Regions from separate parts of the Actinoplanes hulinensis genome, predicted to be linked through region 1. Evidence: riboswitches for the same ligand, from Rfam matches in the RefSeq annotation. Region 1 holds a riboswitch; each other region holds the start of a gene.
What was found. A riboswitch is a leader RNA that binds a small molecule or an ion and turns the genes downstream of it on or off. The one in region 1 is predicted to bind cyclic di-AMP.

Region 1 (7,637 bases):
GCTCGCACTCGACCGGCTGCACATCCCGCCGGACCAGGCGTGCTTCATCGGGGACACCGCCTCAGACATACGGGCCGGAAGAGCGGCAGGTGTACCCGTCTACGGTGCGGCCTGGGGCTACCAAGACGCGGCTGCATTGGCCGCTGCGGGCGCGGACGGGCTGTTCGCCGAGCCCGCTGACGTCGTCGGCCTGGTCCTGGGCGAGCGGTCTGTCACTGTAGGCTAGGATTCCAGCGCGACAGGTGTGACCGTGCGCTCCGGCAGCAGCCCGTGAGCGGCGGCATCACCGTAGAACGGAAGCAGGGCACAGGCATGGGAATGGTGGGGCGGCGAGCTAGCCGCGCTGAGCTGGGGAACGAGGACCGCGTCCTCGCCTGACCCCCTCGGCCCGGCTCGGCGTGACCAGACACCCGCTTCCCACCGCTGTTTTCCTGTGCGAACCGCCTGGACGGACACCGGCGAGGACTCCACACCACCCATCCACGCATGCGCGTGGTCGTCGGTGGTGTGGGGCGCCAGGTGCGTTCGCCACCTCATCACCTGTGAGGCTCTGCCATGCGTTCCGCCGACATCCGCAAGATCTACTTCGACTACTTCACCAGCCGCGGCCATACCCGCGTACCGTCCAGTTCGCTCGTCCCGGACGACCCGACCCTGCTTCTGGCCAACGCGGGTATGAACCAGTTCAAGCCGTACTTCCTCGGCGAGGTACCGCCGCCGTACCCGCGCGCCACGAGCGTGCAGAAATGCGCCCGAACCTCCGACATCGACAACGTCGGCCGGACCACCCGCCACGCCACGTTCTTCGAGATGCTCGGCAACTTCTCCTTCGGCGACTACTTCAAAGCCGACGCCATCCGGTACGCCTGGGAACTGCTCACCGAGCACTACCGCCTCGATCCCGAGAAGCTGTGGATCACCGTCTACCAGGACGACGACGAAGCCATCGAACTCTGGCGGCAGGTCGGTGTCCCCGCCGAACGGATCCAGCGCCTCGGCATGGACGACAACTTCTGGTCCATGGGCGTACCCGGGCCGTGCGGACCGTGCTCGGAGGTCTGCTACGACCGCGGGCCCGCGTTCGGTCCGGCCGGCGGCCCGGAGGCCAACGGCGAGCGGTACCTGGAGATCTGGAACCTCGTCTTCATGCAGAGCCTGCGCGGCGAAAGCGCCGGCGGCGGCAAGGGAGACTTCCCGATCCTCGGCGAACTGCCCAACAAGAGCATCGACACCGGCCTCGGCCTCGACCGCATCGCCGCGATCCTGCAAGGCGTGGACACCGTCTGCGAGACCGACCTGCTCGCTCCCACCCTGGCGACGGTCGAACGCCTGGCCGGACGCCGTTTTCCCGGTCGCAACGGCAGCGACGAATCGGTCTCCTTCCAGGTCGTCACCGAACACGCCCGCTCCACCGCGTTCCTGATCGCCGACGGCGTCCTTCCCTCCAACGAAGGCCGCGGCTACGTACTGCGCCGCCTGATGCGCCGGGCGATCCGCCATGCGCGTTCCCTCGGCATCGACCGGCCCGTCCTGGCCGAAGTCGTCGGCAGCGTCATCGACAACCTCGGCACCGACTGGCCCGACCTGCGCAACCAACGCGAGTTGATCACCGCCGTGGTCAGCCGGGAGGAGGAAACCTTCGGCGTGACCCTTCGCCAGGGCACCCGTCTACTCGACGCCGCCATCACGCGCACCCGCACCAGCGGCGGCACCCGACTCGCCGGAGAGACGGCGTTCGAACTGCACGACACGTACGGCTTCCCGATCGAACTCACCCTCGAAGCGGCCCAGGCCGCCGGCCTCACCGTCGACGAGGACCGCTACGCCACACTCCTGAACGAACAACGATGCCGGGCGAAGAAGAGCGGCAAGGCCCAGACCGCCGCCGCGATGCGCCGCCAAGACGCCTACCGTGCGATCCTCGCCCAGCACGGCCGCACCGACTTCGTCGGCTACACCGGCACCACCGCCGACACCGAACTCCTCGCGCTGCTCGCGGACGGCGAATCACTCTCGGCGGCGGACGAGGGCCAGCAGGTCGAGGTCATCATCAGCCGCAGCCCGTTCTACGCCGAACGAGGCGGACAGATCGGCGACACCGGAACCCTGACCACCGACGACGGCACCATCGAGGTCACGGACACCACGTACGGCCTCGACGGCTTCTACGTCCTCACCGGCCGAGTCACCACCGGCCAGGCCCGCCCCGGTCAGCTTGCCCATGCCGTCGTGGACGCGGGCCGGCGCGCCGCGATCGCCCGATCCCACTCAGCCACCCACGTCCTGCACGCCATGCTGCGCCGCAACCTCGGCGACCACGCCCGTCAGCAGGGCTCCCTCGTCGCCCCCGACCGGCTGCGGTTCGACTTCGCCCACTTCGCACCCGTCGACCCGGATCGCCTCCAAACCATCGGCGCCATGATCAACGACTATCTACTCGCAGATCCCGTCGTACGGGTATGGCATGCCACCCGCGCCGAAGCCGAGGAAGCCGGAGCCATCGCCTTCTTCGGCGACACCTACGGCGACCTCGTCCGGATCGTCGACATCGGCGACGCCTCCCGCGAACTCTGCGGAGGCACTCACGTCACCCACGCTGCTCAAGCCGGGCCAGTGCGCATCCTCGGCGAATCGTCCATCGGCGCCGGCCTCCGCCGCATCGAAGCCCTCACCGGCCGCGACGCCCTCCAGCGAGCCGATCACGAACACCGCCTCCTCGACGAGGTCACCCAGCTGCTCGGGAGCCGACCCGACGACCTGATCGCCACGCTCAGCAAGAGACTGGGCGCGCTCGCCGACGCCGAGAAGACCCTGGCCGAATACCGTCGCCGGGAACTGGATACCGTCGCCGCCGAACTGGCCGGACAACGTCGTGACCTCGGCAACGGAACGCTCGTGACCGCGCAGGTCAGCGACATGGCGGCTGCCGAGCTTCGCACGCTTGCCACCACCGTCGTCGACCTCCTGCCACAAGCCACCCCTGCGGGCGCCGTCCTCGCCACCATCAACGACGGCAAAGCACTTCTGGTGGCAGCGATCAACCGCCCGCTGCTGGATCGTGGAGTCCAAGCCCGCCAACTCCTCATCGAGGCAGCCACCACCATCGGCGGAGGTGCCGGCGGCACGGGTCCGATCGCCAGCGCCGGAGGACGCAACAACACAGCATTGAAGACGGCCCTGGCTCAGGCCGAGGCCGCCCTTGCTGCTTCCACCGGCCGGTAGGCGCGAAGCTCTCACTGCCCTCGGGATCGAAGGGTTCTGGCCAGTGCACCCATTGGCCAGAACCCTTCGCCGACGAGCCAAACCGTGCTCTTCGCCGATGCTCAATGCCCGACTCGCCCACTTTGACGATCCGGCCATCTGCGACTTTGACCCATGGCTGTGAGGCGTCAGACGCCGCATCTCAGGAGACGACCAAGGGCTTCCCACAACTCGCAATTCACATCAACTGATGCGAGTTGACATGCGGCCATAGCTGTTATCGATCAGTGGGAGTTGTCAGTAGTCAGGCCCTTGCGCGGAACGGCTCATTGCTCGCGTGCCTCACCTGGAGCGCGGCGAAGATCCGGCTCGGCTCGTTGCCGGAACGGAGCCGACTGGCCACGACCGTGGGCGCCCTTCTTCCCGGCCTCCGCGTCAGCCGCGCGGTCCGTAAGCGGCCGAACAGTTACTGGCCAGTGGGCGCAGGCCGGGCGACCGAATTACCGGCGGAGCCACGCAGCCGCATGGGCCACGCCGCACCGGACAGGCCCTGATGCCCTCGGGGGGTAAGCCGTCGGGCGGCCGGGCCGCGGCGGGACACCGTGGCTGTGGGGTCAGGTCTGGATCAGGGGTTGGTATTCCTCTTCGGTCAGGCCGAACGTCCACGCCACGCCCTCGCGGGCAGTGCGGGTCTCGGGTGGCACCCGCAGCCAGTAGACGCGGCTTGTGCCGTCCGGCTCCGGGGTTGAATTGATCACCTCGACCATCACCAGTGGCTCGTCGCCGGGCAGGTCGAGCCGCCACAGTGTGCCGGTCTCGTCGGAGCCGATCCGCCTGGCGCCGGCCTCGCTCAGGTAGCGCTCGTAGCCGAAGTGCTCCAGCATCACGCGGCGGATCTCGGCGTTCGTCTCCCGGCGGACCCGGTCGACGGTCAGGGACGGCAGTTCGGCCGCCAGGCCGGACGGGATCGGCATGCCGCGCCAGGCCCACAATCCGTATCCGTCGGTGAACTCCATGGCCGGGCCCTCACCGCGGTGCAGCCGCCCGACGTTGTCCCGGGCCAGGATGACGGGGCGCTCGGAAAGCACGGCGACCCGTTCGAACGCCCACCACCAGCCGCTGTGCCGGGCCACCCGGGCGAGCCCGGCAAGGCCCGTCATCAGGCCTGCCTCGGGGCACACCCGTGCCGCCGCCTCGAACGTGCTCAACCACGCCCCGTCGTGCTGCCCGTAGACGGCGTCGAGCACCGCCGGCCCGGCGCCGGGCAGTTCGGCGGCCAGGTCCTCACCGATCCGGGACCGCAGACGCCCCGCGACCATGTCCATCACCAGGGGCCAGGACCGGCGCCCGGCCGCGGCGCTCAGCTGAGCCCAGCCGTCGGCGCCGAGCGCGAGGAGAGCGGCTTTCCGGGCGGCCGCCCACGGCGCCGTCCGCACCAGGCCGCGCATCGACCGGCCCGCGCGCTCCCCCGGCGCCCAGCCCTGGAGGCGCAGCTCGGCCTGAGCCTCAGCGAACCACTCCGGGACCGCCCCGCCCGGATCGGCGCCCGGGATCGGCTCGACCGCCCCAGAGAGCAACGCCGCGGCGGCCGCGGCCGCGCGGGGCGAACCGAACCAGTAGATCCGCTCGGGTGGCTCGGTGCCGGCGAGACGGTACGCCTCCCGGACGCCCTCCTCCGCGGCCGCGCGGTCGGCGGGGCCGGTCTCCATCGCCGCGGCCAGCCACTGGTCCTCGATCGCCGCGGCCATCGACTCCTGTGTGTGTGTCAGTCGCACAGCCCGCCCCCTCAGTCCGCGACCGGCCGGAAGGCGCCAGGAATGTACTCCCGCTGGCGCACCACCCGGTAGTGCCCGGCGGGCAGCGGGATCGGACCGTGCTCCTCGTGGGTGACCCGGCCGTGCGCCGGCACCTCGAGGAACATCCGCTCCGGATCGTCGAGGTCGGCGAGCAGTTGCAGACCCGGGCCACCGACCACGTGCGCGTGGCCGGTGGCCTCACCTCGGGCCAGCACCATCCGCCCTCGCCGATCGCGTGGGACCGGTGCGCAGGCCGGGACATCGGCCTGCGGCACCGGGATGATCAGCACATCGCCCTGACGGAACATCCGGCCTCCCCGGCAGCACTTTCTCTGTCACGCGGGACGCTACCGAGGGGGTACGACACTTTTCAGAGACGGATCCGCTGCCCCACGAAGATCAGGCCGGGGTTGGAGATGCGGTCCTTGTTGTGCGCGTAGAGCGTACGCCAACCGCCTTTGATCTTGAATTTGCGCGCGATCGAGGCGAGTGTGTCGCCGGAGCGGACCACATAGGTCTTGCCGCTCGGCTTCTTCGCGGCGGGCTTCTTCCCGCTGGACGTCCTCTTGTAGACGCCGGGCTTCTTTCCGCAGGTCGGCCATGGGCTGAGCCCACGCTTCTTGTAGAGCTTCTCGGCGATCGCGATCTGCTCGGCCTTGCTGGCCCTGTTGGCGGTCGGCGCGTATCTGGCGCCGCCGTTCGCCTTCCACGTGCTGCGGCTGAACTGCAGGCCGCCGTAGTAGCCGTTCCCGGTGTTGATGTGCCAGCGTCCGCCGGACTCGCACTTGGCGATGACATCCCAGTTGACCTGGCGGGCCGCGGCCTGAGCCGGGGCCGCCGGGCCGAGCAGGAGGCCGGCTCCGGTCACCCCGGCGGTCACCAGACCGAGGGCAAGGCGCGTTCGTCTACCGATCCGAGACATGGATGATCCTCCACGCCTGCGAGGTGAGCTGTCGGGTTCGGGCAGAGTGGCCCGGCCGTTTCACGCACGGCTTCACCCCGAGGCGCGCGCGGCGCGCCGGAAAAAGTGGGTCCCCCGCTCCTGCCGTCGATTCGTGTCCGTGGGCGGCGGCAGGATTCGGCGGTCCGTCCACAGTGCCCGCCGTACGCGGGACGGCCCGACGGTATCCACGGTCGATGGATGAATACCAAGCCTCACGCCGGGGATAGTGACGTTCTTCTCAGTATTCGCCCGATTTGATCTTGCTTTCGCCCAGAAATACCCGGCACAGGGGTTATTCCTGTTTAGAGCGGCTTTTCGTGCCTCATCAGGACCTCGTCACCGGCCTGCGCGTCGAACCGGCGCCCGCTCCGGGCACAATGTCCGCTCATGGAACCACCCGAGATGATCAACGCCGGTGACCTGGTCCTCAAGCGCTGGGAACCCGAGTGGGCCGCCGAACTCGCGGCCGCCGTCCAGGAGTCACTGCCCGAGCTGAGCCCGTGGCTGCCGTTCGCGACCGACGACTACGGCGTCGGCCAGGCCCGGGACTTCATCGGGCGTAACTTCGACGGCGACAACTTCAACTACGCGATCTTCACGGCGGTCGGTGAGCTGATCGGCTCGATCGGCCTGATGACCCGGATGGGGCCGGCCGTCCTGGAGATCGGCTACTGGATACGTACGCCGTATGCCGGCCGTGGCCACATGACGGCCGCCGTGCGGGTTCTCACCCGGGTCGCCCTCACCCTGCCCGGTATCGAGCGGGTGGCGATCCGGCACGACCCGGCCAACGTGGCGTCGGCAACGGTCGCCGCCAGAGCGGGTTTCGCCGAGACCGGCCGCGACGGCGACGACGTCGTCCGCGAGTACCGCGGCGCTTGACTCTCCCCTCAGGGGAGACTCGATCCTCGGTGAGGAACGGAGGAACCACATGGACGACATGATCCCGATCGGGCACTTCTCCCGGATGAGCCGGCTGTCGATCAAGGCGCTGCGCTTCTACGACGAGCAGGGCCTGCTCATCCCAGCCCGGGTGGATCCGTCGTCCGGCTACCGCTACTACCGGCGGTCGCAGGCCAGGCAGGCCGAGGCGATCCGGGTGCTGCGCCAGACCGACATGCCGATCGGTGACATCCGCGACGTGCTGTCGTCCGACGATCCGGAGATCGTTTCCAAGCGACTGCAGGATCATCGCGAACGGCTACGGTCCCGGCTCGCCGAGCAGGAGCGGATGCTGCGGTTCCTCGAACAGCTCATCGATCGAGGAGGATATGCCATGCCCTACCAGGTGACGACCAGACAGATCGGTTCCCGGCCGGTGGCGGCCCTGCGCCTGCACACGATCCTCCCCACGATCGGGGCCGACATGGCCCGTGGGTTCAGCACGCTGGTCAGCGCGATCGGCACGGCCGGCGCCTCGCCCAGCGGGGCCCCGTTCGTGATCTACCACAACGTCATCGACGAGCGGGTCTCGGGCGACATCGAGATCTGCATCCCGGTCCCGGTGGGGATCGCGTTCGCGGAGGGTCCGGTGGTCTTCCGCGAGGTCCCGGGCGGGCCGGCGGCGGTCATCGTGCACCAGGGACCGCATGCGGAGATCTCCCCCGCCTATCACGAGGCCTTCACGTGGATCGAGGCTCACGGCCGGAAGCCGGCCGGGCCGCCGTGCGAGGTCTACCTCAACGACCCACAGACGG
Region 2 (7,637 bases), on a different contig from region 1:
CCGACGCGGCTTTCCCGGCCCGTCCCCGTAGTGCCCACAGCCGACCCGACCCGGCTTCTCCGGCCGGGCCCCGTCCCGCCGCGGCCAGATGGTCGGCGGCAGCGCTCGCTACTTCGCCGGAGCCGTCCAGGCGGGCGGCAGTACTCGCCGCGCGGCCCGAGTGCCCACCGGCACCCGCCGCACGACGTAGGCTCCCCGAACGTTTGGCGCCACCCGTCCCATGGCCGCCGGCAACGCCCGCCGCTCGGCGCCAACCCTCCGGTCGTCCGGCGCTACCCATTCCATGGCCGGGACCTTCCAGGCGGGTGGTAGCACCCGCCGCACGGCCCAGGCGGCCGGCGGCACCCGACGCACTGCCGGAGCCACGCTGCCGGGGCACGCGGGTACGGGACAGGGGCGGAGACTCGGAGGTATCCGCCGGGTCACTGGAATGTGAAATCGCCATGACGCTCCCCCGTCGATCAAGGGGCATAGCATCCGACGATCTTGCCGCTTGGGCAAGTTCTAATCGGGAAGATCACCGTCCGTTCGCTCGACCGCTCCCGCGGTGAGCAGCACGATCAGCACCGCGAACGCGCAGGCCAGTGCCGGCCACGTAGCGCTCACCGCGTACCGGATGAGAATCGGCATGAGAGCGACCGCGCTGATCAGGCCGACCACGACGGCGCGGCGCATGCGGGCCGGAAGCAGGCCCACGCAGATCCACGGGAGGCGGCCGGCCGGGATCAGCACGCGGCCGGCCAGGCCGACCGTCACGAACACCATGACGGCGGCGGCGCCGCGGGCCAGCAGTTCCGCCGGCGCCCACCAGTGGCCGATCACGGCCAGGACGGCGGTGAGCGGGATCCCGGCGGCCAGGCCGCGGCGCAGACCTGCGAGCAGACCGCGGATGGGCCAGGTGAGGGCGGGCGCGCCGTACCGGTCGGGCCGGTCGGCGGCGAGCCGCCGGAGCCCCCGCATGGCGTCGCGGACACGCATCCGTTCCGCGTCGAGCAGGGCCATCATCCAGCGGCCGTCGGCGTCGTCCGGATCCTCTGCCAGTGCCCGGGCCGCTGCCGCGCGGGCGGCGTCGCGGTGGCCGGCATGGCGTTCCGCTTCCGCCAGGGTCATCAGATCCGGTACGGACTGCGGCGCGATCCCGACGGCACGCCCGGCCGCCTCGCGGGCGCCGTCGAAGTCGCGGCGCAGCATGAGGCAACGGGCCACCGAGCGGTGCGGCTCCGGGGCGTCCGGGCGGAGCCGGGCCGACTCGCGGGCGGCGGCCAGCGCGTCGTCCGGCCGCGAGAGCAGCAGCAGGCACTCGGCGTGCTCGATGTGCACGGCGGCCATCTCCGGAGCCACCGCGACCGCGGCCTCGGCCGACACCAGAGCGTCCGGGTAACGGCCTTGCAGCCGCAGCAGGCCGGCGAGCAGTCCGAGCAACTCCGGGTCGGCGGGCGTCTCGCCCAGTCCCGCACGAACGGCCGACTCGGCCTGCTCGAGACGCCCGACGTCGGCAAGCGCCCGTGCCCGCGCCGCGGCACTCACCGGCCGCCGCCGTCGCCGGTCGCGACACGTGGGTGGGCCACGACCAGGGAACGGGCCACGTGCAGAAGGCGTGCGGCCAGCAGTAGGCGGACCGCGCGCGGGAATCGGACGGCGGGCCGAAGACGGGCCACGCGCGGGAACCGGACAGCGAGCAGACGGCGGGCCGCGCCCAGCACGCGCGCCGCGAACACCAGGCGCGCCGCGCCCAGGATCCGCGCCGCGAACCCGAAGCGGGTCGCGCGCAGGAATCGGGCCGCGGCCGGGAAGCCCGCCCGCAGCAGGTGACAGCCGGCGAGCAGGACGCGAGCGACGGAGAGGACGGCCGCCGCGACGAGGGAGCGGATCATCGGAGCTTGCGCTTCTTGAGGTAGGCGGCCAGATCGTCGTATTCGCCGCTCTCGTTGGCGAACATCGCCACGTTGCGGGCGGTGGCGAACCAGGCGTCCGTCGACGGCCGGACCTCGCGCGCCGCGCCCAGCATGTCGGCCTGGCTGATCATGCGGACCTCGCCGGTGGCGATCGAGTCGCGCATCGCGTACTCGGCGGCGGTCTCGCAGAGGTGGGCCAGGTCGGCGCCGGAGTAGTGCTCGGTCGCGGCGGCGACGGCGGCCAGATCGATCCCGACGACCGGACGATCCCGCAGGTGGTATTCCAGGATCGCCTCGCGCGCGGGCCGGTCCGGTGGGAGAACCAGCACGGTGCGGTCGAGGCGGCCGGGGCGGCGCAGGGCCGCGTCGACGTCCCACGGCGCGTTCGTGGCGGCCAGCACGAACACCCCGTCGTTGCCGCCGTCGACGCCGTCCAGTTCGGTGAGCAGCTGGTTCACCACAGTTCGCATGGACGACTGCAACTGGCTGCGCTTGTGCCCGAGGGCGTCGATCTCGTCGAGGAACAGCACGCACGGCGAGTGCCCGCGAGCCGACTCGAACAGGTCGTGCAGGTTGCGCTCGGAGCTGCCGATCCACATGTTCAGCACGTCGGTGATCGACAGCGAGATGAACGCCGCCCCCATCTCCCCGGCGACCGCCCGCGCCAGGAACGTCTTGCCACACCCAGGCGGGCCGTAGAGCAGCAGCCCGCCGCGCAGGCTCTTGCCGAACAGGCTGCGCAGCTTGGGGTTCCGCAGCGGCCCGAGGAACGACACCTCCAGCCGCTTCTTCACCTCGGCCATGCCACCGACGTCGGCGAGCGTGACGGCGGAGCGCTCCACGTCGAAGGCTCGGTCGGCGTGCCCGCGCACCGGATCGGGTTCGCCGTCGGCCCGCGCGAACCGCGGCGGCACCACGTCCCCGAACTGCTCCTCCATGGCCGTCCAGTCGATCCCGGACCCACCCGTCGCGGGTCTCTCCGGCGCCGCCTCCGGCGACTGTGCCCCCGCCTCGGGCGCGACCGTCGCGGTCGGCGGTGCCTGCTCTTCACCGACCGGGGGCACGGGCGGCGCTGTCCCGCCCAGCGCCCGGGCCATGACCTGCTGCGCTCCGGTATTGCCGGGTTCGCGGGCCAGGATCTGAGCGGCATGCCCGATCGCCTCCGGCCCCCGGCCGGCGGCCACCAGCATCTCGGCCAGGTGCAGCCGCAGCGTCAGGTCGTCGGGCCGTGCTTCGACGGCGGCCGCCAGGCTGTTGATCAAGGCATCGCTCATGCGGGCGATTATGCCCCCGCCACGCCGCCCACCGACCACGGACGGACCCCGACGGCTCCCCCGGCGCCGATCTGTCTCCCGCACCCACCGCTCCTCCCCGGCCGCTCCCGGCGCTCGTGCCGGGGTCATCGGCCGGTCAGGGTGCGGAAGAAGGTGGTCACGTCGGCGGTGAAAAGGTCGGGGACCTCCAGTGCGGCGAAGTGGCCGCCGCGCGGGAACTCCGTCCAGTGGCGGATGTCGTGGCGCTGCTCGGCGAGCGGGCGCACGGACTGCGTGATGTCGCCGGGCAGGACGGCCACACCCAGCGGCACCGGGCAGGGCGCCTGCGGGCCGTCCAGGCCGGTCTCCTTGACGATGCGGGCCGCCGAACCCGCGGTGCGGAACAGCCAGTGATGGGCGACATCCGCCACGATGCGGTCGTCGGGGACGGGCGTGGCCGGGTCGGCCCAGGTGTCGAACTTCTCACCCAGGAAGGCGAGCAGCCCGGCCGGGGAGTCGTTCAACGCGTACGCCGGGGTCTGCGGAGTCGCGGCGAACAGGATCTGGTGCGGGTGCCGGTTGGCGGCCAGCCGCATCGTCCTGGCGAGCCGCTCCTGATCCTCGGGGCCGAGGCCCTCCGCCGGGCCGGGGGTCGGCAGGTAGTTGACATGGACGCCGACGACCCGGTCGGGGGCGACCGCGGCGAGCGACCGGGAGATGCCGGAGCCCCAGTCACCGCCCTGGGCGCCGTAGCGCCGGTAGCCGAGGCGGGACATCAGCTCGGCCCAGGCCTCGGCCACCCGGCGCAGTCCCCAGGGCCGGGTGGTGGGCCCGGAGAGCCCGAAACCGGGGATGGCCGGGACGACGACGTGGAAGTGCTCGCTGAGCGGGCCGATGACGTCGAGGAACTCGACGGTGGAGCCCGGCCAGCCGTGGGTGAGCAGCAGAGGCAGGGCACCGGGGTCGGCGGAACGGACGTGGAAGAGGTGGATCCGGTCGCCACCGATCTCGACGGCCTGCTGCGGAATGGCGTTGAGTTCGGCCTCGTGCGCCCGCCAGTCGAACCCGAGCCAGCGGTCGGCGAGTGCCCGGACCCGATCGAGCCGGATGCCGTAGTCGCCGGGAGCGGCGTCGGGCCACCGGGTGTGGCCGAGCCGGGCGGTCAGATCGTCGAGTTCGGATTGCGGGACCCGGACACTGGATTCGTTCATGCGACTAACGTTAGACTAGCGAACGTTCAGAAGTCCAACGTTAGATTCGTCAACGTTAGAGAGCCCAATGTTAAAATCGCGACGTGGAAGAGCTGCCAAGCTGGGTGCTGAGTCAGGTCTCGGCGCAGGGTCACCGGATCATCGTCGAGAGGTTCGGGGCGGTGGGGGCGCGGGGCTACCACTACCGGCTGCTGCGCTCCCTGGCCACCGAGGGTCCGGCCAGTCAGGCGGCGCTCGGCCGGCGCACCGGGATCTATCTGAGCGATCTGGTCGGGGCGCTCAACGAGCTGGAGTCGGCGGGCCATGTGCAGCGGTCACCCGACCCGGCGGACCGGCGGCGCAACATCGTCGGGCTCACCGAGCGGGGGCGGGAGCGGGCCGAGGAGTTGTCGGAGCGGGCACACGCGGTCCAGGACGAGCTGCTGGCACCCCTGTCCGGCCCGGAGCGCGAGCAACTGACCGGGCTGCTGCAGCGGCTGTTGGAGCACCATCAATCGGGCGGGTGACGGGCCACTCACCCCCGGCGGGCGCGGCACGGCCGCGACGGGCCGGGGAGCTCGCGGGTCTCCCACGGCGGCTCACGAAGGCGTACGAAATCAAAAGAAAGACCGCCGGCGCGAAACGACGGCGGTCTTTCCCGGAGGGTTTTCTAGCCCGGTCGGCGATAGCCGGCGATGGGCCCCCGATCGATGGTCGCCATCCGCACGTGGTCTCCCGTGTGCGGGGCGTGCACCACCTGGCCACCACCGATGTAGATGGCGACGTGGTGCACGTCGGAGTAGTAGAAGACCAGGTCACCCGGCTTCAACTCGCTCCGGCTCACCGGTGTGCCCGAGCCCCACTGGTCCTTCGTGTAGTGCTCGAGATGCACACCGACCGCGGCCCACGCCTCCTTCGTCAGGCCCGAGCAGTCGTAACTGTTCGGTCCCTCGGAGCCGAAGACATAGGGCTTGCCGATCAGGTCGCACGCCTTCTGGGCGGCACGGCCACCCTTGTCGTTGGTGTACGTGACCGGGCACGGGCCGGTGCGCAGAGGACCGTCGTCGATGTTCGCGTCGCCGTACGCCTGGATCCGGAGCTTCTGGAGCTTCGTGATCTCCTTCTCGATCGCCGTCTTCTTCGTCGCGAGGTCCGTGTCGCGGGCGGAGATCTCGGACTCGAGCTGGTCGACCGTGGCCTTGTCGGCGGCGTACTTGTCGCGGAGCTTCGCGACGTTGGAGATCGAGGCCTCCTGGTTGTGGGCAAGCTGGTCGAGCAGCGTGAGCTTCTCCACCAGACCGTCCGGGTCACCACTCAGCAGAGCGTTGAGGTTTCCCGGCGGGCCCTGCATGTAGGCGTCGACCGCCAGACCTCGCACCTGCGCCATCGCGACATCCACCTGAAGCTGAAGCGGCGTCAGCGTCTTTGCCAGCTGCTTCTGCTGCTTCCGCAGCTTGGTCAGCTTCGTGTGGTTGGCGTTGTACTCCTCGATGACGGGCTCGAGTTTGTTCCACTCCTCGTCGATCTGACCCTCGACGGTGGACGGCGAGGGAGTGGCATGGGCCGCCACCGGACCCGTGATCACCAGGCCGGCCGCGGCGAGCGCGCAAACCAGGATGCGCAGCAGGCCGGCGCGACGCGCGCCATTGCGTTTCACGTTGTGTGCGTCGTCCTTTCTTCCCACTCAGCCGCCGACCGGGTTAGCTGACGGGTTCGGGCGGGAAGCATGCCCGGCCGCGCGTGGTGCCACGGCTTCACCCCACTGACCTGGGTCCCCGGTTCGCGTGTCGCGATTGGGCGGTGGTTCGCCAGATCGGCCGGATGGACGATGGGGGGCTGCCGAACCGGGGACCACCGTACTCGGATCATGCCGGCAAATGAAGGTCGCACAGCCCGCCGAACTGTACGAACAGCCGGCAATACGGAGGGTTACTAGAATGGCCAGGTATTCAGGGCACGCGCCAGCCACGGCACGACGACGATCACCGTGGGTAGCACCAACAGACCCGCGGCCGCTGCCGTCCCGGCCACCGCGAGTGCCGTCGAGCTACGGCCCGGACGATCCAGCCGCGCCAGGCGCCGTCGCCGTGATTCACCCTCCGGGTCGGCGGTCACCTCCTCCGCCAAGGGGACGGCGTCGGCGAGACGAGCCAGCGCGGCCCGCAGCGGCGCGTGCCCGGTGCGGCGCCTCGCGGCATCGTCGGCCACCATCTCCAACAGCAGGTGTACGGCGTCCAGCGGCGCCTTCGACCGCAACGGCCCGGGCACGGCCTGGTAGAAGGCCGTGAACGACTCCATCACCAGCTCGTGCTTGTGCCGCAGGTGGGCACGCTCGTGGGCGAGGACGGCGTCGACCTGCTCCCGGTCGAGCACGTCGAGCACGCCGTCGCTGAGCACCACCCGTGGGTTCCGGCCCGGCACGCAGTAGGCCAGCGGCAGGGGCGCCTCCAGCACCCGCACCTCTCCCCCGCTCAGGCCGTCATGACGTTCCACCCGATCGAGGAGGTCGACGAGCATGCGGTGCCGGTCGCGCCGGGCACGGGCCCGGGAGGTCACCTTGACGAGCGAGACCACCAGCCGGGTCACGATGGTCGCGGCCACCGCCAGGGAGAACAGCAGCGCCGCGACGGTCTCCGGGTGCCGCGCGCCGGCCGCACGGACCACCTCTTCCGGGGCGGCGAGCACGACCCCGAGCGCGCAGAGCACGGCGGTCAGGGTCAGCGCCTGCCAGAGCAGCACCCCGGCCACCGGGGCGCGGTCCGGCCAGCGGGCGTTGGCCAACAGCCTCGGCACGGCAAGCGACAGTGTCAGCCCGAGGGCGCCGAGCAGGAGGGCGGTCACCGCTCGATGTTACGGCCGGCCTTCTCGATGGCCGCCCTCAGCGCTTCCGGCGGCAGCTGGCCGACGAAGTAGGCGAGCGCGGCATCCCGGTCCGGCGTGGCACTCAGCGCGTCCAGCATCACACCGGCGGTCATCTCCTCGCGGGTCTGCGCCGGGGCGTAACGGTAGGCACGATCCGCTCGCTGCTGAACGACCAGGCCCTTCTTGGCGAGCCGGTCGAGGACGGTCATCACCGTCGTGTACGCCAGGTCGCGGTCACGGCTGAGCAGATCGTGCACCTGCCGCACGGTGAGCGGCTCGCGTGCGTCCCACAGTTTCGCCATGACCTCGCGCTCGAGGTCGTTCCTCGCCATGTGAGGCAGTCTACTGCACGACGTCGTACTACGAGTCGTAGTATCTACTACGAATCGTCGTAGAGGGGTTGCCATGGACGTGCTCGACCTGACTCGATTGCAGTT
Region 3 (7,637 bases), on a different contig from region 1:
GCTGCTGGAACGGCTGGACATCGAAGGCTCGCTGGCCCGGGCGCCGTCGCTGGAGGCGGTCGAGGTGCTGGGGCGGATGATGCGCCGGCTGGCGGTTCCGGCGCCGTCGCACGCACCGAGTACTGCGGGAGTGGTGGCTCGGCGCCTGACGGCGATGCCGGCTGAATGGCGGCGCTTGGGCCGTCCCTTCGACGAGGTCCTGCTCGATCGCGCGGTGGCGGCCGGCGCCCGGATGGCGCGTGCCGACTCCGGTCTGGCTGTCGACGGTGACCTGCACAGCGGGCAGGTGTTGCGCGGTGAACGAGAACCGTGGCTGATCGTCGATCCCGTGCTGCTGCGCGGTGACATCGCTTACGACCTGGCCCGTGTGCTGTGGACCCGGCTCGACGACATGCCCGGGCCGGACAGCATTCTTCAGCACTTCCACATCGCCGTGGGCGCTGCCGACCTCGATCTCGATCGCTGTCGCGACGGGGTTCTCTACCGGGCCGTGGATTACTGGCTCTGGGGGCTGGCAGCCGGGTTGACCGATGATCCTCGGCGCTGTCGGCGCCTCGTCCACGCCATCGACGGGCCGGGTGAAGGAGGGGGCTGAAGCGAGATGCCCCAGCCGCACAGGGCGGCTGGGGCATCAGGCGTCAGGCGTCAGGCGTCAGTAACCGAAGTCCTGGGTGTAGTACGGGGTGCCGTCGGCCTTGAAGACCACGCCGACACCGACCGTCTTGGACTTGCAGTTGACGATGTTGGTGCGGTGGCCGGTGCTGTTCATCCAGCCGTTGACCACCTCGGAGGCGGTGCGGTAGCCGTAGGCGATGTTCTCGGCCGACGGCTGGGCGTAGCCGGCCGCCTTGGCACGGTCGACGAAGCTGGATCCGCCGCTGCCGGTGTGCGAGAACGTGCCGGTCTGGGCCATCCAGGCGCTGTGGTCGCGGGCGGCCTTGGTGAGCTGCTCGTTGACCGTCAGGGCGGAGCAGCCGTTCTTGCCACGCTCCACGTTGATCAGGCGGTTGACCTCGTCCTGCAGGGCCTGCTCGGTCGACTTGGCCGGCGTGGTGTTGCCCGGGGCGGGTGTCGTCGGCGCGGGCTGGCTCGGGGCGGGCTGGCTCGGGGCGGGCTTCGTCGGGGCGGGCGTGGTGGGAGCCGGCCGCGACGGGCGCTGGCCCGGACCGGGGTTCCAGGAGCCGTACCGGCCCGAGTCGTAGTTCCCGGAGCCGTACCTGCCCGAGTCGTAGTTCCCGGAGCCGTACCGGCCGGAGTCGTAGTTTCCGGAGCCGTACCGACCGGAGTCGTAGTTGCCGGAGCCGTACCAGGAGCCGTACTGCCCGTAGTCGGGCTGCGTCGGGCCAGGCTTCGCCGGTGCAGCCTCGGCCGGGCTCGCGATCATCGTGGTTGCGCCGACGGCGGCGACCGGGGCGAGGAGGGCGGTCACAGCGAAGCGGCGAAGAAGCTGGCGCAAGAGCAGACCCTTTCGAAATGTGCAACCCGCTGTTTGCGGGCTCACCAGTCACTTCGACGGGGCGCCGGCCGCGACGATCACAGAATCGGTGTTTGCCGGTTTCCGAATGGTTGCCGCGATCGATCCGGGCACCGGCGGCGTTCGCGGTCATCTTGCGGATCGTGGACGCTTCCGGACGTACCGTATCGATCTTGAAAGACCTGGCCGCGGAGCCCACGGGCCCACCAGCGTTCGACATGCGCTCAGCCGGACCACGAGAGGACGCGGCCGCAACCGGCCGGAGGGATCTTGACGCGAGGACCAAGGAGTCGTGTGCGGTGAGCGCCCGGCCGGTGAAGCCCCGGCCCGCCGGTGACGGCGCTCGACCACCTGGCCGTGCCCGGCGAGCCGGTGAGTCGGCCCGCCCTCGACAGAACGGATGATCGGCGGCGGGGCGACGGAGACAGCGATCCGGATTTATCGTGATCAGTTTCACACAAGATCATCACCGAGGCGTCACCGTCCATGAACACAGCGTGTCGGAAAACTTCGCACCCGTCCTGCAACCGGGACGCCGTTCGCCGAATCGATCGGCGGCCGTGGATGCCGAGGCGGGTTGGCGGCCCCGGGACCTGGGATATCAAGGAGGGGCGGCGGGCACCTGCTCGCCGGTCGTGTCAGCACGGACCACGCCGAGCCCTGCCCCGGTCCGGCGACACGAGCCACTTGGCGAGCATGAGGCAATCGGGGGCAGGGACGGGGGAACCACATATCGATCCGCCACCGCCAGTGGCAGGTAACGGATCTTGGGGTGAAGCCGCCAGCGTGCGGCCGGGCATTCCTTCGCGCCCGAACCCGACAGCTAACCTCGCAGGCGTGCCGGAGGGATTCCTTCACCGTGCACGTACGTACTTCGAGCCGGCACTTCCGCACCCTGGGAACCGGCACCATCGCCCTGTCCGTGGGTCTCGGTCTTCTCGCTGGAGGGCTCGGCACACCGCACACCGCCTCCGCCGCCCCACAGGCGCCGAGCGTCGCCGCCGTCCGGACCAACGTGACGGTGAGCCGTACCGTCACCGTCGAGGCCGCGACCAGCACTCGGGTCGTGACCGCGGCGCAGCCGATCGGCGCCCGGGTCGTGACCGAGGCCGCCCGGCACAAGGGCAAGCCCTACGTGTTCGGCGCCGTCGGGCCGAACCGATTCGACTGCTCGGGCTTCACCCTCTACGTCTACAAGAAGACGGTGGGCAAGAAGCTGCCGCACAAGGCGAACCTGCAGCAGAAGTACGGCAAGGCGATCAGCAAGGCCAAGGCCCGCCCCGGTGACCTCATCATCATCCGCAGGGGCTCGTACGGCATCCACGCCGCCATCTACGCGGGCAACGGCAAGATGTGGTCGGCGCCGCGGACCGGCAAGCCGGTCAGCAAGCAGAGGATCTGGAGCTCGAACTACGTCGTCCGGCGCCTGGCCTGATGACAGCGCTGCCCGCACCCACCACAGGGTGCGGGCAGCTGGCGTGTATGACTACCTCGCCAGTTCGTACCCGGCCTCGTCGACGGCCGCGGCCACCGCGGTGTCCTCGACGGGCTGGTCGCTGGTGACGGTGACCGCGCCGGAGGTCAGGTCGACCTCGACGCCGGTGACGCCGGGAATCCTGCCGACCTCCTCGGTCACCGAGTTGACGCAGTGTGAGCAGGTCATACCGGTCACGGTGTAGGTCCTGACAGCCATCACGGTCTCCTTGTCGTTAGCGGACGCCGACCAACCACACTACCCCTACCCCCCTAGGGTATTCAGGCCTGGGGAGACGGCCCGGCGCGTCGTGGGTCAGAGCTGGTCGCGGCGGCGGATGAGGTACGCCCGTTCGGCCGCGTTGTCGGTGCGGGCTACGGCCCGGTCGTAGGCGGCCGCCGCGGCACCGTCGCCGAGACGTCGCAGCAGGTCGGCACGGGCGGCGTGGAAGGCGTGATAGCCGTCGAGGACGTCGGCGAGCCGGTCGACCTCGGCGAGCCCGGCGGCCGGGCCGTCGACCTCGGCGACCGCGACCGCCCGGTTCAGCCGCACGATCGGTGACGGGTCGAGCCGCACCATCCGGTCGTACAGGGCGACGATCGTCGGCCAGGGGGTCTCCCGGGCCGACCGGGCCTCGGTGTGGACGGCGTTGATCGCGGCCAGGATCTGGTAGCGCCCGGCCGGTGGGCCGCCGGCCGCCGCCGCCGCGATCCGCTCCCGGACCAGCGCGGCGCCCTCGGCGATGAGGTCACGGTCCCAAAGCTTGCGGTCCTGCTCGGCGAGGATCACCAGTTCCCCGCTGTCGGACACGCGAGCCCGCCGCCGGGCGTCGGTGAACAGCATCAGGGCGAGCAGCCCGGCCACCTCGCCGTCGCCGGGCAGCAGGTCGCGCAGCAGGCGGCCGAGGCGGATCGCCTCGTCGGTGAGGTCGGCGCGGACCGGGTCGTCGCCCTCGCCGGCGAGATAGCCCTCGTTGAAGATGAGGTAGACGACCGCGAGCACGCCGGCGAGCCGCTCGCGGATGTCGCCGGCCGACGGCACCCGGTAGGGAATGCCGGCCGCCCGGATCTTCGTCTTGGCACGGGTGATGCGCTGCGCCATCGCGGTCTCCCGGACCAGGAAGGCGCGGGCGATCTCGGCGACGGTGAGGCCGCCGAGCAGGCGCAGGGTGAGCGCCACCCGGGCGTCCATGGCGAGCGCCGGGTGACAGCAGGTGAAGACGAGCCGGAGCCGGTCGTCCTCGACGGGGCCGGTGGGTTCGGGTGCGCTGTCGTCGTACACGATGAGGGCCGCCTGGTGTTTGGCGTCGCGCTGGGCCTCGCGCCGCAGCCAGTCGATCGCCTTGCGGGATGCCGTGGTGGCGAGCCACCCGCCGGGATTCGGCGGTACGCCTTCGCGCGGCCACCGCTGTGCGGCGGCCGCGAACGCCTCGGCCGTCGCCTCCTCGGCGATGTCGAGATCACCGAAACGGCGGGCGAGGCCGGCGACCAGCCGCGCCCACTCCTGACGGTGGGCGCGGGTGATCGCCTGCTCGGTGGCGCCAGCGCTCATTGCTTCCCGAGGTAGCCGGCACGGTCGGCTCCGGGGCCGCGGAACCGGTGCACCTCCTGGGGCCAGTCGAGCGCCGTCGCGAGCCGGCCGGCCCAGTAGCGCGCCGTCGCGTCGTCGGGCACCTCCACCGCGGCGAACCCGCCGAGGTGCTCCTTGGTCTCGACGAACGGGCCGTCGGTGAAGACGGCTTCCCCGTCGACGGTCTCGACGCTGCACAGCGTGGTGGACCGGTCGAGGCCGCCGTTGCTGAAGATCAGCACGCCCTCGGCCAGCATCTCGTCGATCACGGGGCGGACCGCCTCGGACTTCGCGCGGATCTGCTCCTCGGTGTGGTGGGGCACCCACTCGTCGTTGAAGGTGATCAGGTATTCCGGCATGGTCGTCTCCCTCTGATACCGGTCCGGCGGACGCCGCACACCGATTCCACGAACGGCCGCCCCTTGATACGACACCATCGGAACAGAATCTTTCAGACGGCCCGCCGGCGGTCGAGCGTGAACCCGGCAGCGGCCAGGGCGAGGCCGGCCAGGCCGAGGGCGACGCCGGCCCAGGCGGGGGCGCGGTAGCCGAGACCGGCGGCGATGACCGCTCCGCCGAGAGCCGCACCGAGACTGTTGGCGATGTTCATGGCGGACTGGTTGACCGCCGCGCCCATCAACTGTGCCCCCGGTGCGACCGTGATCAGGCGGGACTGCAGGGCGGGGCCGAGGAAGAGGCTGGTCGCGCCGATCAGGAAGGCGCCGGTGAACAGGCCGGCCGTGGTGCCGGCGGTCAGGGCGAAGAGCACCGCGGTGGCGATCATCGCGGTGAAGCCGAGGAGGGTGGCGCGGTGCAGGTCGCGGTCGGCGTACCAGCCGCCGAGCGCGTTGCCGACGGTCATGCCGAGGCCCATGGCGACCAGCACCCACGGCACGGTGCCGGCGGACAGGCCGGTGACCTCGGTGGTGACCGGGGCGATGTAACTGTTGACGGCGAAGAAGCCGGCGAAGCCGATGGCGGCGGTGGCGGCGGTCAACCAGACCAGCGGGTGGCGCAGCGAGCGCAGCTCGGCGGCGGGGGAACCGTCGGCGGCGGGCGCGTCCGGCACGGTGGCGGCCACGGCCACCAGTGCGAGGGCGAAGACACCGGCGATGACCAGGTAGGCGATCCGCCAGCCGGACTGCTGGCCGAGCCAGGTGACGGCCGGCACGCCGACGACGTTGGCGATGGTCAGCCCGCTGAGCACGACGGCGAAGCCACGGCCCTCGTTCCCGGGGCCCATCAGTTTGGCCGCGAGCAGACCGGCTGCGCCGAAGTAGGCGCCGTGCGGCAGCCCGGCCACGAACCGGGCGACCAGGACGAGGGTGAATCCGGGGGCGAGCGCGGACGCGACGGTGCCGGCCACGAAGAGCACGAGCAGGGCGAGGACCAGCCGCCGGCGCGGCACCCGGGCGGTCGCGGCGGCGATCAGGGGCGCGCCGACGACGACCCCGAGGGCGTACGCGGTGACCATCCAGCCGGCGTGCGCGACGGCGTCGGACGGTGATCGGGTGTATTCGGCGCCGAGCAGGTCCTGGGCGATCTGGGGCAGCAGGCCGGCGGGGACGAACTCGGTGAGGCCGATGGCGACGGCGCCGAAGGCGAGGGCGAGCAGGGCTGGCCAGCGGCGGTCGGCGCCGGGGTGGGGAGCCACAGCGTCGAGTTCTGCAACGCTGTTGCGTTTGTCGGTCATGGCCCGGACTTTAGCAACGCTGTTGCGTTAGTTGTAGTGTGAGCCCGTGCACCTCGCCTTCCTCCGCGACTACCACGAGGCCCTGGTCCTCACGCTGGCCCGCACCCGGCCGACCATCGAGCGCGGCACGGTCGCCGAGGTCACCGGCCTGACCCCGCAGGCCGTCTCCAAGGTCATCGCCCGGCTGCTGGAGGAGGGCCTGATCGCACCGGCCGGGGTCCGCCGGGCCGCGATGGGCAAACCGGCCGCCGTCTACCAGCTCGTGCCCGACAGCCGGTGGGCGATCGGCGCACACGTCACCCGCCGCGCCCTGCGCCTGGCCCTGACCGACCTGGCCGGCACCGTCCGGGCGAGCACCACGACCGCCCTGCCACCCGACTTCACCCCGGAGCAGCTGCTGAGCGACCTGTCCGCCGGGGTCACCGCGCTACTCGCTCCCCCGGGCCCCGAAGGCTCGCCCCGGCACCTCGCCGGAGTCGGTATCGGCATGATCGGGCCGCTCGACCAGGCCACCGGCACCGTCCGCGACGCGCATCGGCTCCGCCACTGGCACGACATCCCGCTGGCCGCCCTCGCCACCGAACGACTCGGCCTGCCGGTCCACGTCGACAAGGACGTCACCGCCGCGGTGACCGCCGAGGCGTGGCGCCGCGGCGCCGGGTTCCGCGACGCCGCCCTGATCATGGTCGAGAGCGGAGTCGGCGCCGGCCTCTGGCTCGGCGGCACCGCCCACCGCGGCGCGCACACCAACGCCGGGGAGTTCGGGCACACCGTCGTCCAGCTCGACGGCCCGCCGTGCGTGTGCGGCCGCCGCGGCTGCCTGGAAGCGGTTCACGACCGGGCCGGTGACCCGGCGGCGGCCGCGGCCGTCCTCGGTGTCGGCGTGGTCAACCTGTTGCAGACCCTCGACCTGGGGCACATCGTTCTCGCCGGAGCCGACCTGCTCGAACACGGCGACATCTACCGCCGGGCCGTCGAACACGCGGTCCGGACCCAGGTCCCCCGCGCCGACTGGCTGTCCGTCGAGGTCGCCCTGGCCGGTCTCGGCACCGACACGATCGCGGCGGGCGCCGCGATGCAGGTCCTGAACGCGCGGTACGGCGTCCCCGATGCCCGGGTGCCGGCTCGGCCGGGGCCGAGCCGGCACCCGGTGGTCAGCCCAGAGTCGCGACCAGAACCGCTTTGATGGTGTGCAGACGGTTCTCGGCCTGATCGAAGACGATGCTGGCCGGTGAGTCGAAGACCTCGCCGGTGACCTCGATGCCGGAGGTCATGCCGGTGTGCTCCATGATCTCGGCGCCGACCACGGTGTTGCTGTCGTGGAAGGCCGGCAGGCAGTGCATGAACTTGACGAGCGGGTTCCCGGTCCTCGCCAGCAGGTCACTGTTCACCTGGTACGGCGTGAGCTGGCGGACCCGGTCGGTCCA
Region 4 (7,637 bases), on a different contig from region 1:
CCGGACCGTCGAGATCTGGGCCGAGAATCCCTACCTGACGCAGCTGATCAAGCGGGCGACCGTGAACAGCGCCGGCAAGGTGAGCGTGAACTACGTCCTGGAGTACAACACCACGTTTACCGTGAAGTTCACCGGTGACGCGGAGTACGCCGCCCGCTCGGTGCAGTCCCGGGTCTACACCAGGGTCAGCGTGCTGCTCGGGGTCAGCAAGCACTACAAGACCAGGAAGATCGGGAACACGAAGTACTACCACTTCCGGACGACGAAGGACCCGAACTTCGTCATCGGGATGCCCCGCCACCAGGGTCGCTACCAGCACACCGTGATCCAGCGGTACAAGGGTGGCAAGTGGACGAACTATCGGTCCGGCTACTTCCCGCTTGACCGGTACGGAAAGTCCTACCTGCGGTTCGCCGGCACCTACCCGGCCGGTTCCAAATGGCGGGTCCGGGCCGAGTACATCTGGAACGGCAACGACGGCGACATGGTGAACGCCACCACGTACGGCGCCTGGAAGTACTTCACCTACACGAAGTAGCGCGGGAACTAGAGTGATCGCTCGTGACGGTCTTTCAGATCGGGGAGGCGGCTGACCTGCTCGGGGTCAGTCCGGACACGATGCGCCGCTGGGTCGACGCCGGGCGGCTCGCGGCGGGCCGGGACGAGCACGGGCGCCGGGTGATCGACGGGGTGGAGCTGGCCGCCTTCGTCCGCGCCCAGGCCGCCGAGCCGGACGGCCGCTCCGACGAGTCGTCGGCCCGCAACCGGCTGCGCGGCATCGTGACCGCGGTCGTCAAGGACACCGTGATGGCCCAGGTCGACATCCAGGCCGGCCCGTTCCGGCTGGTGTCGCTGATGAGCCGGGAGGCGGTCGACGAACTCGATCTCCAGGTGGGATCGATCGCGGTCGCCGTCATCAAGTCGACGACCGTGGTGGTCGAGCGGGCTCCGAAGGGGCGTCATTGAGGACGCGCGTCCCCGTACCCCTGCTTGTTCCCGCGATCCTGGGTCTGCTCTTTCTGATCCTGCCGCTGGTGGGGCTGCTCGCCCGGACACCGTGGGCCACCCTGTTCGAGCGGCTGACCGAGCCGGGTGTGGTGGCGGCGCTGCGGCTGTCGCTGCTCACCTCGACCGTGGCGACCGTGTTCTGCCTGGTGCTCGGGGTGCCGCTGGCCTGGCTGCTGGCCCGGGTCGAGTTTCCCGGGCGGCGACTGGTCCGGGCACTGATCACCGTGCCGCTGGTGCTGCCGCCGGTGGTCGGGGGCATCGCGCTGCTGCTGGCGCTGGGCCGGCGCGGTCTGGTCGGGCAGTGGCTGGACCAGACGTTCGGGATCAGCCTGCCGTTCACCACGGCGGGCGTGGTGGTGGCCGAGTCGTTCGTGGCGCTGCCGTTCCTGGTCATCGCGGTGGAGGGGGCGCTGCGCGGCGCCGACAGCCGGTACGAGGAGGCCGCCGCGACGCTCGGCTCGAACCGCTGGACGACCTTCACGCATGTGACGTTGCCGCTGGTGGCACCGGGGATCGCGGCCGGGGCGGTGCTCTGCTGGGCGCGAGCGCTGGGGGAGTTCGGCGCCACGATCACCTTCGCCGGGAACTATCCGGGGATCACGCAGACCATGCCGCTCGCGGTCTACCAGACCATGGAGAGCGGCGACCTGGAGGGCGCCGTCGTGCTCAGCCTGATCCTGCTGATCGTCTCGGTCGCCATCCTGGCCGGGCTCCGCGACCGCTGGCTGACCGCGCCATGAGCCTTCTGGACGCGCGTCTCGTCGCCGAGCGCGGCGTCTTCCGGCTGGACATCGGGCTGCGGATCGAGCCGGGCGAGACGGTCGCGCTGCTCGGCCCGAACGGCGCGGGAAAGACCACGGCGCTGCGCGCGCTCGCCGGGCTGACCCCACTCTCCGGCGGTCACCTCACCCTCGGCGGCGAGGATCTACGGGGTACGCCCACCGAGCGCCGCCCGATCGGGGTGGTGTTCCAGGACTACCTGCTGTTCCCGCACCTCAGCGCCCGGGACAACGTGGCGTTCGGCCCGCGCCGGCACGGCCTGGACCGGAAGGCCGCGCACGCCGTGGCGGATCGCTGGCTGGGCCGGGTCGGGCTGGCCGAGCACGGTCGCCGCAAGCCCCGGCAGCTCTCCGGCGGGCAGGCGCAGCGGGTGGCGCTGGCCCGGGCACTGGCCGTCGACCCGGTCCTGCTGCTGCTCGACGAGCCGCTCGCCGCCCTGGACGCCCGGACCCGGCTGGAGACCCGCGGCGAGCTGCGCCGGCACCTGGCCGAGCACCCGGGCGCCACGCTGATCGTCACGCACGATCCGCTGGACGCCCTGGTCCTGGCCGACCGGCTGGTCATCGTCGAGCACGGCCGGGTGGTGCAGGAGGGCGACGCGGCGACCATCACGGCCCGCCCGCGTACCGATTACGTGGCCCGGCTCGTGGGACTCAACCTGTACCGCGGCCGGGGCGGCGGGCACACCGTCGAACTGTCCGACGGGTTCGTCCTGACCAGCACCGACATCGTGCACGGCGACGCCTTCGTGGCCTTCCCGCCGGCCGCGGTCGCCCTGCACCCGCACCAGCCGGACGGGAGCCCGCGCAACACCTGGCCGGCCGTGATCGCCGACGTCCAGCAGCACGGCGACAGCCTGCGGGTACGCCTGGACGGCCCGATCTCGGTGGCCGCCGACATCACGCCCGCGGCCGCCGCGCAGATGGGTCTCACCCCCGGGCAGGAGCTGTGGGTGGCGGTCAAGGCCGCGGAGACCCGCGCCTACCCCGCCTCCGGGTAGTCACCGCCGGCCGTACCGCCGGGATGCGAGGTTCCGCCGGCGGTCCTGCTGGGTTCCGGGGCGGCCCTCGACGTACTCCCAGGTGTCCAGCACGGTCGGCCCGTACGGGCCGGCCTGCTGGATCGCCGGCTCGGCGGCCGGACGGTAGCCGCAGCGGCGCGCCACCGACGTGCTCGCCGTGTTGCCGCGGTCGATCCGCAACAGCAGCCGCCGTAGCCCCAGGGTGTCGAACGCGTACCCGGTGAGCAGCGAGAGCGCGGCCGACGCCAGGCCCCGCCGCCGGTACGGCCGCCCGACCAGATAGCCCAGCTCCGCCTCGTGCGGCTCGGACCGCACGTTGAACAGCAGCACCTCACCGAGTGGCGGCCCGCCGTCGGTGGTGATCGCGAGCTGGATCCGGCTGCCGCCGACCCGGCCCTGACGGGCCCGCCGCAGGTACGCGAGACCGGACTCCACATCGAACGGCGACGGCATCAGCGTCCAGCGGGCGATGTCCGGTTCGTCCAGCAGAGCGACCAGGTCGTCGAGGTCGTCGGGGCTCCATTCGCGCAGCACGACACCGCTACCCGCCAGCCTGAGCGGGTACGGCAACGGGCTGACGGTCACCCCTGAATCGTGCCGTTAAGAACGCCTTTGCGGCTAGTGGCGATCGAAAGGAGGCCCCTGAACAGTTCCTTACCGTCCACCGGTCGGATCACCGATACCGCTCTTGAGGAGGATGGGCGCATGGTGATCGCGCTACAGCCGCTCGGTGGTGATCTCCAGACCGGCCGTGCGGAGGCGGTCGACCAGTGCGTCACCGATCCCGGTCGCGGGGGTGAGCACGCCGCCGGGTGACTCCGGCAGACGGTCCCGGTCGAGGGCCAGCGCCAGGGCGGACTCACCGAGCATCACGGCGGTCGCCGCGTACCCCGGATCGCCTTTGGCCTTGACCCGTGCGCGATAGCGCGCCCCCGACGAGGTCGTGGTGAAGATGTCCATGGTGAAGTGACCGTTGCGCCGGGCGTTCTCGTCCGGCCCGGTGCCCGGCGCCGGCAGGATCCGGTCCAGCAGGAACCGGACCGGCGGCAGCGCGAAGCCGATCACCAGGCCGTTCAGCGCGCCCTTGACGGCCAGTGCGGCGGCCGGGCCGCTCACCCGCATCGCCTCGCGGTAGCGGAAGCGGGGGCCGTACGCCCAGCCGCGCAGCGCGTTGCTGCGCCGGACCACCCGGGTGTTGTAGGACGCCATCACGAACGGCGCGAGGTGACCGCGCACGCTCGCGTCCACGTCGGAGCCTCGCAGCGTCACCATGTCCGGCTGGCGCCCGAGATCGGGTTCGGCCTCCCGGTCCGGGCTCAGCGAGTACGGGCTCGCACCCACCCGGCGCAGACGGCGGTCCTTCTTCATGACGTCGACCTGGTGCCGCATCGAGTCGATGGTGCCGCCGCTGAATCCGCCGCGCAGCCGCGTCACGACGAGCGTGGTGTCGGTCAGTTCCCCGGCGTCGTCCGCGCGTACCGCGGCATGCAGGACGTGCACCCCGATGTCGGACGGGATCGAGTCGAAGCCGCAGGAGTGCACGATCCGTGCGCCGGTGCGCTGCGCCGTCGCATGGTTCTCGTCGATGCTGTCCCGGGCGAACAGCACCTCACCGGTGAGGTCCACGTAGTCGGTGCCGGTGACGGCGCACGCGCGGGCGAGCGGCCGGCCGTATTTCGCGTAGGGGCCGACGGTCGTCAGCACCACCCGGGCGCGCCCGGCCATCGTGGTCAGCGCCGGTTCGTCGTCGGCGTCGGCGACCACGATCGGCCAGTCGACGCCGAGTTCACCCGCGACCTTCTCCAGTTTCGCGCGCGAGCGGCCGGCCAGCGCGATCCGGGTGCCGGCGGGCGCGTGTTCGGCCAGGTGGCGCGCGGTCAGCACGCCGACGAAACCGGTGGCGCCGTAGACGATGACGTCCAGTTCGCGTTGTGGATCGTTCATGGCCGCAGATTGTGCACCCTCCGTGCAGTACACGCGAGCCGTTCGTGTGTTCGCGCGGTCGGCGCGCCGAGATCAACCCGTTATACATACAAAAATGATCAAAGACGCTAATTTGTGACCTGGAACAACTCCATCGCCGCTGCTCGGCCATGCCCGCCGGGCGCGGCGGATACGCAGCCCGCCATGCGGGCACCGTGGCCGGAACGCCGAGTCCTGCCGCTGGTCACGGTCCAGACGACATCGAACGGCAAGGAGCGGGGGACCCAAGAGTTCCTCGGCGCTGACGCGCCTCGGGGTGAAGCCGCCACACCGGCGGCCGGGCACCTCTGCCCGAACCCGACAGCTGACCTCGTAGGCGTGGAGGACAAGCTCATGGTTCAGACCAGGAAACAGTTCCAGCGGGCAGTCGGCCTCGTCGCCGCGAGCCTGGCCGGTGGGGTGGCCCTCGCCGGGCCGGCCGCCCCCGCACAGGCCTCGATCAACTGGGAGGCCATCGCCAATTGCGAATCCGGCGGTAACTGGCGCATCAACACCGGAAACGGGTACTACGGCGGTCTGCAGTTCAGCCGCAGCACCTGGCGCGCCTACGGCGGTGGCCGGTACGCGAACACCGCGAACGGGGCCAGTAAATCCGAGCAGATCCGCGTCGCCGAGCGGGTGCTCCGGGGCCAGGGCATCAGGGCCTGGCCGCACTGCGGGCCCCGGCACGGCTTCCGGCCGGCCGCGTCCCGCAAGACCCGGGTCGTCCGGTCCCTCTCTCTCCGGTCCTCGACCACCGGCACCTACGTGGTACGCCGCGGCGACACACTGACTCGGATCGCGGCCCGGAACGACGTGCCAGGCGGGTGGCAGGCCCTCTACCGGGCCAACGCGGGGGTCCTGGACAGCCCGCACCGGCTGCGGGTGGGGCAGCGCTTGAAGGTCTGAAAGTGGGCCCGGCGCGATTTGAACGCGCGACCTACCGCTTAGGAGGCGGTTGCTCTATCCACTGAGCTACGAGCCCGACGCCCTGAGGGTACCAGCAGGCGGGGCCCGGGTCGGCGCGGCCGACCCGGGCCCCGGAGGGACTGCAACCGGCCTCAGGCCAGGTCGAACCGGTCCAGGTTCATGACCTTGACCCACGCCTCGACGAAGTCGGTGACCAGCTTCTCCTTGGCGTCGTCGCTGCCGTAGACCTCGGCCTGCGCCCGCAGGATCGAGTTCGAGCCGAAGATCAGGTCAGCCCGGGTGGCGGTCCACCTGACCTCGCCGGTCCGGCGGTCGCGACCCTCGAAGGTCTCGCCCTCGGAGTCGGTGGCCGACCAGGTGAGGCCGAAGTCGAGCAGGTTGGCGAAGAAGTCGTTGGTCAGCACGCCCGGCGTCGCGGTGAAGACGCCGTGCTGCGAGCCACCGGTGTTCGCGCCGAGCACCCGCAGGCCGCCGACCAGCACGGTCAGCTCCGGCGCGGTCAGCGTGAGCAGCTGCGCCTTGTCGACCAGCAGCGCCTCGGTCGGGCGGCGGTGGCCCTTCGCGAGGTAGTTGCGGAATCCGTCGTGGGTGGGCTCCAGCACCGCGAACGACTCGGCGTCGGTCTGCTCCTCGGTCGCGTCGGTACGACCCGGGGTGAACGGCACCTCGATGTCGAAACCGCCGTCCTTGGCGGCCTTCTCCACGGCGGCCGTGCCGGCCAGCACGATCAGGTCGGCCAGCGAGATCCTCGTGGCGCCACCGGCCGCGTTGAACTCGGCCCGGATGCCCTCGAGCACGCCCAGCACCTTGCTGAGCTGGGCCGGGTCGTTGGCCTCCCACTGGTTCTGCGGGGCCAGGCGGATCCGCGCGCCGTTCGCGCCACCGCGCTTGTCGGTGCCACGGAACGTCGACGCCGACGCCCACGCGGTCGCGACCAGCTCGGAGACCGACAGGCTGGAGGCGAGGACGGCGGCCTTCAGCGAGGCGACCTCCGCCGCGCCGACCAGCTCGTGGTCCACGGCCGGCAGCGGGTCCTGCCAGATCAGCGGCTCGGAGGGGACCTCCGGGCCGAGGTAGCGGGCGATCGGGCCCATGTCACGGTGGGTCAGCTTGAACCAGGCCTTGGCGAAGGCCCGGCCGAACTCCTCCGGGTCGTCGTGGAACCGCTTCGAGATCGGGCCGTAGACCGGGTCGAAGCGGAGCGCCAGGTCCGAGGTCAGCATCCGCGGCTCCTGCCGCTTCGCCGGGTCGAACGCGTGCGGCACCAGGTCGGAGCCGGCGCCGTTCTTCGGGCGCCACTGGTGCGCGCCGGCCGGCGACTGGGTGAGCTCCCACTCGTACGCGAAGAGGATGTGGAAGAACTCGTTGTCCCAGCGGGTCGGGTGGTAGGTCCAGGTGACCTCCAGACCACTGGTGATCGCGTCGGCGCCCACGCCGGTGCCGTAGCTGCTCTTCCAGCCCGTGCCCTGCGCCTCGATCGGGGCGGCCTCCGGCTCCGGCCCGACGTGCTCGGCCGGGCCGGCGCCGTGGGTCTTGCCGAAGGTGTGGCCGCCGGCGATGAGCGCCACGGTCTCCTCGTCGTTCATGCCCATCCGGCCGAACGTGTCGCGGATGTCGCGGGCCGAGGCCAGCGGGTCCGGGTTGCCGTTCGGGCCCTCCGGGTTGACGTAGATCAGGCCCATCTGTACGGCGCCGAACGGCTTGGCCAGATCACGGTCGCCGCTGTACCGGTTGTCGCCCAGCCAGGTGTCCTCGGAACCCCAGTTGATGTCCTCGGGCTCCCAGACGTCCGCGCGGCCGCCGCCGAAGCCGAAGGTCTCGAAGCCCATCCTCTCCAGGGCCACGTTGCCGGCCAGGATCATCAGGTCGGCCCACGAGATGTTCTTGCCGTACTTCTTCTTGACCGGCCAGAGCAGCAGGCGGGCCTTGTCCAGGT

Region 2: linked by a shared signal. The riboswitch ahead of KZ829_RS13980 (C40 family peptidase) and the one ahead of KZ829_RS43865 (transglycosylase family protein) in region 1 are both predicted to bind cyclic di-AMP.
Region 3: linked by a shared signal. The riboswitch ahead of KZ829_RS14225 (C40 family peptidase) and the one ahead of KZ829_RS43865 (transglycosylase family protein) in region 1 are both predicted to bind cyclic di-AMP.
Region 4: linked by a shared signal. The riboswitch ahead of KZ829_RS03515 (LysM peptidoglycan-binding domain-containing protein) and the one ahead of KZ829_RS43865 (transglycosylase family protein) in region 1 are both predicted to bind cyclic di-AMP.

Annotation. Positions count from the first base shown of each region.
Region 1 is NZ_JAHXZI010000003.1:232,625-240,261, reverse strand. It holds gene KZ829_RS44840 (HAD hydrolase-like protein) at 1-226, shown strand, start outside; gene alaS (alanine--tRNA ligase) at 556-3,222, shown strand; gene KZ829_RS07415 (DUF6745 domain-containing protein) at 3,816-4,976, opposite strand; gene KZ829_RS07410 (DUF8820 family protein) at 4,988-5,305, opposite strand; gene KZ829_RS43865 (transglycosylase family protein) at 5,368-5,877, opposite strand; cyclic di-AMP (ydaO/yuaA leader) riboswitch at 5,918-6,091, opposite strand; gene KZ829_RS07400 (GNAT family N-acetyltransferase) at 6,328-6,822, shown strand; gene KZ829_RS07395 (MerR family transcriptional regulator) at 6,872-7,637, shown strand, end outside.
Region 2 is NZ_JAHXZI010000006.1:346,913-354,549, reverse strand. It holds gene KZ829_RS14005 (tetratricopeptide repeat protein) at 505-1,527, opposite strand; gene KZ829_RS14000 (hypothetical protein) at 1,524-1,874, opposite strand; gene KZ829_RS43950 (AAA family ATPase) at 1,871-3,169, opposite strand; gene KZ829_RS13990 (epoxide hydrolase family protein) at 3,295-4,359, opposite strand; gene KZ829_RS13985 (MarR family winged helix-turn-helix transcriptional regulator) at 4,443-4,865, shown strand; gene KZ829_RS13980 (C40 family peptidase) at 5,009-5,995, opposite strand; cyclic di-AMP (ydaO/yuaA leader) riboswitch at 6,013-6,148, opposite strand; gene KZ829_RS13975 (M56 family metallopeptidase) at 6,271-7,179, opposite strand; gene KZ829_RS13970 (BlaI/MecI/CopY family transcriptional regulator) at 7,176-7,532, opposite strand; gene KZ829_RS13965 (cytochrome ubiquinol oxidase subunit I) at 7,606-7,637, shown strand, end outside.
Region 3 is NZ_JAHXZI010000007.1:4,049-11,685, forward strand. It holds gene KZ829_RS14215 (aminoglycoside phosphotransferase family protein) at 1-595, shown strand, start outside; gene KZ829_RS14220 (CAP domain-containing protein) at 653-1,456, opposite strand; cyclic di-AMP (ydaO/yuaA leader) riboswitch at 2,153-2,327, shown strand; gene KZ829_RS14225 (C40 family peptidase) at 2,334-2,909, shown strand; gene KZ829_RS14230 (heavy-metal-associated domain-containing protein) at 2,961-3,167, opposite strand; gene KZ829_RS14235 (RNA polymerase sigma factor) at 3,264-4,499, opposite strand; gene KZ829_RS14240 (YciI family protein) at 4,496-4,876, opposite strand; gene KZ829_RS14245 (MFS transporter) at 4,969-6,210, opposite strand; gene KZ829_RS14250 (ROK family transcriptional regulator) at 6,257-7,396, shown strand; gene argF (ornithine carbamoyltransferase) at 7,365-7,637, opposite strand, start outside.
Region 4 is NZ_JAHXZI010000001.1:707,614-715,250, reverse strand. It holds gene KZ829_RS03545 (YncE family protein) at 1-538, shown strand, start outside; gene KZ829_RS03540 (TOBE domain-containing protein) at 562-966, shown strand; gene KZ829_RS03535 (ABC transporter permease) at 963-1,748, shown strand; gene KZ829_RS03530 (ABC transporter ATP-binding protein) at 1,745-2,788, shown strand; gene KZ829_RS03525 (GNAT family N-acetyltransferase) at 2,789-3,394, opposite strand; gene KZ829_RS03520 (saccharopine dehydrogenase family protein) at 3,527-4,753, opposite strand; cyclic di-AMP (ydaO/yuaA leader) riboswitch at 4,982-5,126, shown strand; gene KZ829_RS03515 (LysM peptidoglycan-binding domain-containing protein) at 5,126-5,680, shown strand; tRNA gene KZ829_RS03510 (tRNA-Arg) at 5,684-5,756, opposite strand; gene katG (catalase/peroxidase HPI) at 5,833-7,637, opposite strand, start outside.